One region of the Mesorhizobium sp. M0088 genome, then DNA from elsewhere that is predicted to be linked to it. Evidence: predicted binding sites of a transcription regulator. Region 1 holds the regulator's gene; the other holds the start of a gene.
What was found. The regulator PhoB, encoded in region 1, activates phosphate uptake and scavenging genes when phosphate is short. The targets are predictions, from matches to a motif close to TGTCATNNANCTGTCAT.
Positions count from the first base shown of each region.

Region 2: the regulator PhoB is predicted to act here: its motif matches at 2,838-2,854, upstream of NKJ67_RS29970 (LTA synthase family protein).

Region 1 is NZ_JAMYUI010000013.1:32,393-37,682, reverse strand. It holds gene xylF (D-xylose ABC transporter substrate-binding protein) at 1-310, opposite strand, end outside; gene NKJ67_RS16875 (ROK family protein) at 581-1,828, shown strand; gene phoB (phosphate regulon transcriptional regulator PhoB) at 1,845-2,534, opposite strand; gene phoU (phosphate signaling complex protein PhoU) at 2,551-3,258, opposite strand; gene pstB (phosphate ABC transporter ATP-binding protein PstB) at 3,285-4,109, opposite strand; gene pstA (phosphate ABC transporter permease PstA) at 4,127-5,290, opposite strand, start outside.
Region 2 is NZ_JAMYUI010000031.1:40,125-45,414, forward strand. It holds gene fabF (beta-ketoacyl-ACP synthase II) at 1-398, opposite strand, end outside; gene NKJ67_RS29955 (acyl carrier protein) at 433-669, opposite strand; gene fabG (3-oxoacyl-[acyl-carrier-protein] reductase) at 880-1,617, opposite strand; gene fabD (ACP S-malonyltransferase) at 1,675-2,616, opposite strand; gene NKJ67_RS29970 (LTA synthase family protein) at 2,869-4,827, shown strand; gene NKJ67_RS29975 (pilus assembly protein TadG-related protein) at 4,869-5,290, opposite strand, start outside.

The DNA.
Region 1 (5,290 bases):
GCGCCTTCTGCACGGCCGGGCCGATGGCCGAAGCGTCCTGCGCCAGGATGATCAGGGAATTAGCGCCCTGCGAGATCAGGCTTTCGACATCGGTAAGCTGCTTGCCGGGATTGGACTGCGCATCGGCGGAGATGTACTTGTCGCCGGCGGCCTCGATCGCCGTCTTCATGGCGGCTTCGTCGGTCTTCCAGCGTTCTTCCTGGAAGTTGGACCACGAAACGCCGACAACCTTGTCCTTCGCCTGCGCGACAGACGCGAGCGTCAGCGACATGGCGGCACCCGCCAGGATGGCGGCCGTGAATCTTTTCATATTATCCTCCCTGCGCCGCGTATGGCGCGACCAAACTGACCCGAGGGCCGGCACAGAGGCTCTATTTTTTCGAGCCTCGAAAAAATACTGGGCCAACGCCCGAACGCTGTCAACATCGATTCTGATGGATTTTGATGTCATTTCGAGTTTTTTTCGAGTCTCGGAATAAATAAATGACACGGCGTGCAGCTTCTGCCAGTATTTACCGGCGTCACCGACAGCGTTCCAGGGGCAGGAGGAACCGCGGCGACCGGGAGGATATGAAAGAACATGTCGGTCGGAATCCGCCACGACGATCTGCGCCGCCGCAACCGCGCCATGGTGATCGCGGCAGTGCGCCGCGCCGGACAGCCGTCGCGAACCGAGATCGCCGCGACCACAAGCCTCAGCCATTCGACCATCTCGGCGATTTCATCCGACCTGATCGTCGAAGGCATCCTGACCGAAAGCAAGCCGAGCGAGGCCGGCTCGCTCAAACGCGGCCGGCCGCAGGTCGGCCTCAGTCTCAATCCGGAAGCGGCCGCGGTAATGACCGTGGTGCTGTCGCTGAACTTCCTCTCCGTCGCCGTCATCGACTATGCCGGCCAGGTGATATCCGAGGAACAGCGCCGGCTGGACACGCTGACGATGTCGCGCGAGTCGCTGATCGGGGAATGCACGGCCATCGTGCGGCGCCGCCTGGCAGATCCCGACCTGGACGTGCGCAGCATCGCCCGCATCGCGCTGGCCATCCAGGGCATCACCGACACCCGTGCCCGCGCCATGCTGTGGTCGCCGATCACGCCGCACACCGACATCGCCTTCGCTGACATATTCGAAGACGAGTTCGGCATCCCTGCCATAATGGAGAACGACTGCAACATGATGGCGGTGGCGCTGCGCTGGCGCGACCCCGATCGTTACCGCGACGATTTCATCGCTATCCTTTTGTCGCACGGCATCGGCATGGGACTGGTGCTGAAGGGTGAATTGTTCACCGGCACCCATTCTTCGGGCGGCGAATTCGGCCACATGATCCATCGGCCGAACGGCGCGCTATGTCGCTGCGGACGGCGCGGCTGCGTCGAAGCCTATGCGGGCAATTACGCCATCTGGCGCAACGCCAGGCAGATGGGCGAGGATGCAGAACCCGTTGCCGATGTCAGCGACGCCGACATGCGCGCCCTGGCTGCCGCGGCCCGCGAAGGTGACGGACCCGAACGGGAAGCCTATCGCAAGGCCGGCGAAGCGCTCGGCTACGGCCTCGGCAGCCTGTTCGCGCTGATCGATCCGGCGCCGGTCGCCATGGTCGGTGTCAGCGCCGCCGCCTTCGACCTGATCGAGCCGGCATTGCGGCAAGCGATTGCCCAGACCGCCGGCGGCCAGCATTCCAAATCGATTTCCTTCGACACCGAGCCGAACGAACTGCCGCTGATCCGCGAAGGCTGCGCCATGCGGGCGCTGATCTTCGTCGATCAGGAGATTTTTGCGCCGGGCGTGCAGGCAAGATCCGGTTTCGGCGGCAAGAACGTGGCGTGAGTTCAAACGAGGGAGTTCAGTCCTCTCGGATGGCGTATCCGGCGCCACGGATCGTGCGGATGACATCAGGCATACGGCCATTGTTGACCGCCTTGCGCAGCCGGCCGACATGCACGTCGACCGTGCGCTCGTCGATGTAGATCGTCTCGCCCCAGACATTGTCGAGCAGCTGGCTGCGCGAGAACACGCGGCCTGGATGGCGCATCATGAATTCGAGCAGGCGGAATTCCGTCGGCCCAAGCCGGATCTCGCTCTTCTTGCGATAGACACGGTGCGACTCGCGATCGAGCACGATATCGCCGACCTTCAGCACGCTGGACAGCACTTCCGGCTTGGCCCGGCGCAGCAGCGCCTTGACCCTGGCCATGAACTCCGGCGTCGAGAAGGGCTTGACCAGATAGTCGTCGGCGCCGGTCGACAGGCCGCGCACGCGGTCGCTTTCCTCGCCTCGCGCGGTCAGCATGATGATCGGCAGCCGCTCGGTCTCGGGACGCATTCGCAGGCGCCGGCAGAGTTCGATGCCCGAAACCGCAGGCACCATCCAGTCGAGCACCAGAAGATCGGGAACGTTCTCCTGCAGCCGGATTTCGGCCTCGTCGCCGCGCGTCACCACCTCGACCTGGTAACCTTCGGATTCAAGATTGTAGCGGAGCAGCACGCCTAGCGGCTCCTCATCCTCCACCACCATGATGCGTGGTGCGATCATCGGCTGGTCACCCCTGTTATGCCGCTGGCGCGGACATTGCCGTCTCGTCCTGCTTCGGACGATTGGCTGGCAGCTGCGTGCCGGTCAAAACATAGTAGGCATTTTCGGCGATGTTGGTCACGTGGTCGCCGATCCGCTCGAGGTTCTTGGCGCAAAACAACAGGTGCGTGCACGCCGTGATGTTGCGGGGATCTTCCATCATGTAGGTCAGCAGCTCGCGGAATACCGAGGTGTATTTGACGTCGATGCGTTCATCATTGTTTCTGAGCGTGGCAAGCGCAGCCGCGTCAGCGGCGGCATACTCGTCGACGACCCCCTGCACCTGGATCAGCACCAGCTGCGCCATCGCGTCGATCGAATGCGAAAGGTCGTGCGGCGTAACGCTCAGCCCGACAGTGCCGACGCGCTTGGCGATGTTCTTGGCAAGGTCACCGATGCGCTCGAGGTCGCCGGCCATGCGGATCGAACCGACCACCGCACGCAGATCGTTGGCCATTGGCTGGCGCTTGGCGATCAGCGTGATGGCGCGATCGTCCAGCTCGCGCTGGCGTGCATCCATGATGGCATCATCGGAAACCACGCGCTGCGCCAGCGCATTGTCCGAATTGAGCAAAGCCTTGGTCGAGCCACTGACCATCGAGCGGGCGAGATCGCCCATGTCGCGGATCAGCTGGCTGATCTGCTCCAGATCCTCATCGAAAGATGCAACGGTATGTTCACCCATGATCTTCGTCCCTCATATGCCTGAGCTCAGCCGAACCGGCCGGTGATGTAGTCCTGGGTGCGTTTGTCGTCGGGGGTGGTGAACATCTTGTCGGTGGCGCCCTCCTCGACCAGATAGCCTAGATGGAACATCGCGGTGCGCTGCGACACGCGCGCTGCCTGCTGCATCGAATGGGTGACGATGACGATCGTATAGTTCTGGCGCAGTTCGTCGATCAGTTCCTCGACGCGAGCAGTGGCGATCGGGTCGAGCGCCGAACACGGTTCGTCCATCAGGATCACCTCGGGCGACACGGCGATGGCGCGTGCAATGCACAGACGCTGCTGCTGGCCACCGGAAAGACCCGTGCCAGGTTCCTGCAAACGGTCCTTCACCTCGTTCCAGATTGCCGCCTTCTTCAGGCTCGACTCGACGATCTGATCCATGTCGGCCTTGCGCTTGGCCAATCCGTGGATGCGCGGGCCATAGGCGACGTTCTCGTAGATCGACTTGGGGAACGGATTGGGTTTCTGGAACACCATGCCGACGCGCGCCCTGAGTTCGACGACATCGATGTTCTTGTCGTAGATGTCTTCTTCGTCGAGCGTTATCTTGCCGGTTACCCGCGCGGAATCGATGGTGTCGTTCATGCGGTTGAGGCAGCGCAGGAAGGTCGACTTGCCGCAGCCGGAAGGGCCGATCAGCGCCGTCACCTGATTCAGGCGGACGTCGAGATTGACATCGAACAGCGCCTGCTTCTCGCCATAGAACACGCCGACCTTGTCGCCGCGCATTTTGATCACTTCGTTCGACTTGGCGTTCATCTTATCGCCCACTGCGTTTTCAAGGGACTGTTCGGTCATGATGTTCATACCAAAATGCCTTTTTTCTACCAGCGCCGCTCGAACCGACGCCGAAGCACGATCGCGGTGATGTTCATGGCCATGAGGAAGACGAGCAGGATGATGATGGCGCCCGACATGCGCTCGACGAAGGCGCGTTCGGCCTCGTTCGCCCACATATAGATCTGCACCGGCAGCGCGGTGGCCGGATCGAAAGGCGTCGTCGGTGGATCGGCGACGAAGGCGACCATGCCGATCAAGAGCAGCGGCGCGGTTTCGCCGAGCGCACGCGCTAGACCGATGATGGTGCCGGTGAGGATGCCGGGTGCGGCAAGCGGCAGGATGTGCTGGAACACCATCTGCATCTTGGAGGCGCCAAGACCGAGAGCCGCCGAGCGGATCGACGGCGGCACCGCGGCAAGTGCGGCGCGCGTCGCGATGATGATCGTCGGCAGCGTCATCAGTGTCAGCACCAGGCCGCCGACGAAAGCGGCGGAGCGCGGCATGCCCAGGAAATTGATGAACACCGCGAGGCCGAGCAAGCCGAAGACGATTGACGGCACCGCTGCCAGATTATTGATGTTGACCTCGATAAGGTCGGTGAAACGGTTCTTCTTGGCAAACTCCTCCAGATAGATGGAGGCGGCGACGCCGATCGGCAGCGCCAGGAGCAACACGATTACCATCATATAAAACGAGCCGATGATCGCCACGCCCATGCCCGAGGTTTCCGGGCGGCTGGAGGCGCCGTAGGTGAACAGGCCGCTGTTGAAGTGCTCGGCCATCGCGCCCTCGGTCTTGAGCTTGTTCATCCAGGTGATCTGCTGGTCCGAGACCTTGCGTCGCGCTTCCTCGACACTGAGGTCGATCTGGCCCTTGAAAGCCGAGTCGAGATTGGCGGCGGCGAGGATGTTGACGTTGCGTGTCGTGCCGATCACGGACGGATCGGCGGCAACGATGTCGCGCAACTGGACGCGGGCGCCTTCCGACAGGAAGCCCTTGAGCTTCTGGATCATCGGCTTGTCATCAGGAGAGATGCCGAGCTTGGCCACAAGCGCGTTTTCGGCGAGCTTGGGATAATTTGCCTTGATCAGAACGCTCGGATCGGTTGCACGCTTGCCGGAAGGATCGATCACCTTCTCGTCGAACGAGATCGGCAGTGATACCGTCGTCTGCCAGAAGGCGGTGTAGCCTTTCGAGACGATGGTGAT
Region 2 (5,290 bases), on a different contig from region 1:
GGGCCGCGCTCCTTGAGGATCATCGCGTTCTCGGCGATGCCCTCGATGCCGCCGATGCCGGAGCCGATCAGGACGCCGGTGGCACACCGCTCTTCATGCGTCTTGGGTTCCCAGCCGGAATCCTTCAGCGCCTCGTCGGCGGCGGCAATCCCGTAAAGGATGAAGTCGCCGATCTTGCGCAGTTCCTTGGGCTCGAGCACGGCCTCGGGATTGAAGGTGGCATTGCTGCCGTCACCACGCGGAATGACGTGGGCGATCTTGCAGGCAAGATCCTCCACCTCGAACTCAGTGATGCGCTTGGCAGCGCTGCGGCCGGTCAGAAGCTCCTTCCAGCTGTGCTCGAAGCCCATGCCGAACGGCGACAGCAACCCAAGGCCCGTGACGACGACACGCCTCATCGCAGGTCCTCCCCGGTGATGACTGCGGAAAGCGTCAGGCCGAAGCCTTGTCGATGTACTTCACGGCATCGCCAACGGTCAGGATGGTCTCAGCCGCATCGTCGGGAATCTCGACGCCGAATTCTTCTTCGAACGCCATGACGAGTTCGACCGTGTCGAGGCTGTCGGCGCCCAGATCATCGATGAAGCTCGCCTGCTCCGTCACTTTGTCGGCATCGACGCCAAGGTGCTCGATGACGATCTTCTTGACGCGCTCTGCGGTGTCACTCATTTGGGCATCCTCGTCTTTTGTTTGTCTGTCTTCGTTAGCGGGCAGAATGCCGCTAATCAAGCTGAAAGATGGTCCTGCCGGAAACGCAACGACTACGGACCGGTTTTTGCCCGAACCGCCGGGTTGCGGGCCGCATTACACGAAAAATAGCTGAGGTCCAAGCCGAAATGGTCTCTTTTCACAACCCGCCGGCGTTGCTGCCGAACCTCGTCAAATCATAGCCATGCCGCCATTTACGTGGATGGTCTGGCCAGTGACGTAGGCGGCTTCGTTGGAGGCGAGATAAGCGACGGCGGACGCGACTTCAACGCTGGTGCCCATGCGCCGCGTCGGGATCGCCGCCATGATCGCCTCTTTCTGCTTGTCGTTGAGCTTGTCGGTCATCGCCGATTCGATGAAGCCCGGAGCGACGCAGTTGACGGTGATGTTGCGGGTGGCGATCTCCTGTGCCAGCGATTTGGAGAAGCCGATCATGCCGGCCTTTGAGGCGCAGTAATTGGTCTGGCCGGGATTGCCGGTGATGCCGACCACCGAGGTGATGTTGATGATGCGGCCATGGCGGCGGCGCATCATCGGGTGGGTGAGTTCGCGGGTCAGCCTGAACACGGCGGTCAGGTTGACCTCGAGCACGCTGTCCCAGTCGGCATCCGACATGCGCACGAACAGGCCGTCCTTGGTGATGCCGGCGTTGTTGACCAGGATGTCGACGCCTTCGAGATCGGCTTCGGCTTTCTGGCCGAGCGCCTTGACCTCCTCACGGTTGGACAAATTGGCCGGGAACAGCTTGACCCGGTCGCCAAGCTCGCTAGCCAGCGCTTCCAGTTTCTCGACGCGGGTGCCATGCAGGCCGACGATCGCGCCCTGCGCATGCAACATCCTGGCGATCGCCTCGCCGATGCCGCCGGATGCGCCGGTGACGAGCGCCTTGCGGCCAGTCAATTCGAACATTTTTGTCTCCTGATTGAGAAGAGAACACCCTTTACAGGGATGGGATCAAATGACGCTTTATGCAAGCGCCGCCATGGCCGCCTCGACGTCAGCCGCGGTGCCGACCGACGCGGTGGCGACATCGCGGTTGATGCGCCGCGCCAATCCTGAAAGCACCTTGCCGGCGCCGATCTCGTAAAGCGTGGTGACGCCGTTTGCGCCGAACCATTCCACCGTCTCGCGCCAACGCACGCGGCCGGTTATCTGTTCGACCAGGCGGCGGGCGATCTCGTCTGGATCGCTGGTCGGGCTGACCGTAACATTGGAGAGGACGGGAACCACCGGCGCGTTCTTTGCCACGCCGGCCAGGGCTTCGCCCATGACGTTCGCGGCCGGCGCCATCAGCGCGGAATGGAAGGGCGCGGACACCTGCAGCATCAGCGCGCGTTTGGCGCCTTTCTCGGTGCACAGTTTCGCGGCCAGTTCGACCGCGGCCTTGGCGCCGGAGATGACCAGTTGGCCACCGCCATTGTCGTTGGCGATCTGGCAGACAGAGCCTTTGGCGGCTTCCGCGCAAGCGGCTTCGACATCGGCCTGTTCCAATCCGATGATCGCCGCCATGGCGCCCTCGCCGGCCGGCACCGCCGCCTGCATGGCATTGCCGCGTATGCGCAGCAACCGGGCGGCATCGGCAACCGAAACGAAGCCGGCAGCGGCCAACGCCGAATATTCGCCCAGCGAATGACCGGCGACATAGGCGATCTTGCCTTTCAGCGAGAAGCCGCGCGATTCCAGCGCCCGGATCGCGGCCAGCGACACCGCCATCAGCGCCGGCTGCGCGTTGGCGGTCAGCGTCAACGTCTCTTCCGGCCCTTCCCAGATCAGCTCCGACAGATTTTCGCCGAGCGCATCGTCGACTTCCTGGAAGACCCTGCGCGCTTCGGGGAAGGCGTCGGCGAGATCCTTGCCCATGCCGACCGCCTGGCTGCCTTGTCCGGGAAAGGTGAATGCAACGGCCATGCGAGGGCTCCAAAGGGCTGGTTTTGCTTGCCTGAAGACGGGTTTTTCTTGCCTGTGACGCATGGCGGGGCGCCAAGTCAAGCCCGGTTCGACCCTGCCCGGCGGCAGCCTCGTCCGCCGAGTGCCTGTTGCGAAAGGGTTTTTGGCGATCACTCCTGATGAAAACCGCTCACGATTCGTTTGCTGGCTCTTCTTATTTCCGTTACAGGCGCTAGCTTTGCGTGACAATTCCATGACAATCGAGTGACGTGCTTGTCGCCGGGTGGGGAAGTTAAAGTGGCAAAGAGTTACAAACGCACCGGCAAGGCCGCGCCACAGTTCCTGGAAGACGACCCCTCCACCGGCTATCTGCCGGGCAGGAGATGGCCGGTCGTGCGCTATGGGCTGATCAGCCTGGCGATCGCCGCTATCCTGGTGTTTGCCATCGAACTGATCGTGCGCGGCGACTTTGCCGGAACCATCTCCTTCTTCCTGCAGCCGTTCAAGCCGGGCTGGACCACCATCGTCGTGTTTGCGCTGCTCCTGATCGGCTTCGATGCGGTGCTCGGCCGCAGCCACCAGAGCCTGATGATCGTCGCGCCGCTGACCTTGTCGCTTGCTTTCGTCGGTCACCAGAAGTCGCACTATCTCGGCGATCCGCTCTATCCGACCGATTTCCTCTATGCCCGCCAGATCTTCGCGCTGCTGCCGCTTTTGGTACGCGAACGGCCGATGACCGCGCTTGCCATGGTCGTCGGCATCGTCGCCGGCCTGTCGCTGCTCGTCTACGGCTGGCGGCTATGGCGCCGCAAGGTTCCCGCACTCAGCCGCAAGGGGCGCCTTGCGCGGCTGACGCTGGCAGTGCCGCTGCTCGCCTTCTTCGTTTCGATCATGGACTACGCCACCTTCTCCTGGACCAGGGATCGGCTGCAGATCATCCCGATCATGTGGGACCAGAAGGAAAACTATGCCTCCAACGGCTTTGCGCTGGCCTTTGCCCTCAACGTGCCGATGGCGCATGTCTCGGCGCCGCCGGGCTATTCCGACAAGGCGATCGCAGCGATAGCCAGGCCTGATGTGACCGCCTCGGTGCCGGCCGAGAAGCCGGACATCATCATCGTCATGAGCGAATCCTTCTGGGATCCGACCAAGTTGCCTGGCGTCACCATCACGCCAGATCCAATCCCCAATGTGCGGGCGCTGCGCTCGGGCTCGATGTTCTCGCCGGAGTTCGGCGGCATGACCGCCAATATCGAGTTCGAGGCGCTGACCGGCTTCTCCAACGCGTTCCTGCCGGCAGGCAGCATCCCCTATCAGCAATATGTGCGCACGCCGACGCCTTCGCTCGCGACCTTCCTGAAGAGCCAGGGTTACCGGGCGCGCGCCATCCATCCCGGCACCAACTGGTTCTGGAACCGTGGCGCGGTCTATGCCGATTTCGGCTTCAACGATTTCAAGTCGGAAGAGACGCTGCCGCCAATGCAAAAGCGCGGGCCACTGGCATCGGATGCGGCGATGACCGACGAGATCATCAGCGAGGCCGACGCCAGCGACGAGCCGGTGTTCTTCTTTGCGGTCAGCCTGCAAAACCACGGTCCCTACGAGCCGAACCGCTATTACAATCCCACGCATAAGGTGCAGGCGCCGATCAGCCAGTGGGCGCGCGAATCGCTACTCAGCTACGCCGAGGGCTCAGCCGATGCCGATCGCGGCCTCGAACGCCTCGTCGAATGGGCCAAGAAACGCTCCCGCCCCACCGTAATCGCCTTCTTCGGCGACCATCTGCCGCCGCTGGGGCCGGTCTATGTCGAAACCGGCTTCCTCAAGGACAACGTCGCGCCGCGCAAGGAAGCGTCGCCCGAGGCTGCTCTCGAGCATCACGAGACGCCGCTGGTCATCTGGTCGAACCGCACCGGGCCGGCTGAGCAGATGGGTGCCGTCAGCCCAGCCTTCCTGCCCTATCATATCCTGAAAACGGCCGGGATCAGCCATCCATACTACACCGGCTTCCTGGGCGAGATGAGCGAACGCTACCGTGTCGTCGACCGCAATCTTCTGCTGACGCCGGCTGGCGAAGCCACCCCCGATTGGGCGCGGCAGAAGGAGATCGATCCGGCGATCCGCGATTTCCGCCTGCTGCAGTACGATATGATGTTCGGCAAGCGTCAGGCAGCGCCTGACTTCTTCCCCGAAACGGTCGACAAGGACAAAGTTGTCGCCCATACGAGTTGAGCCCAACGATCCCTCAGGCTCGTCTGTGTCGGATCGCGCGTTCAGTTCGTCAATTGCAGCTTCGAGAACTTGTTGGCGATCTGCTGGAAAACGTCCGGCAATTTGGTCGGATCGTTAACTGCATAATAGCCGCTCGGATCAGAAGCGCAGGCGCTGTAAAGCGCGCGGTTGGCTGCGGTGTCGGATTGCAGCACCATGGTGTAGATTTGCACGCCCTCGTTCTTCAATTGCGTGCAAACGTTTTTGGTCCAGCCGTCGACATTGCGCGCAGCGGTCGTCTGGTTATCTGATCCGAAACGGCCGCCGGCCAGATAACCATACGATGTGTAGTCAGATTTCGTCGGCTGTTGGCTGGCGCCATAGACGACGTTCTCGCCGTCGGTGAGCAACAGCACGATCTTGCTGATGCCTGGCGTCTTCCACGGCGCTCCATCGGTGTAGGGCTCGGCGGGCGACAGCACCC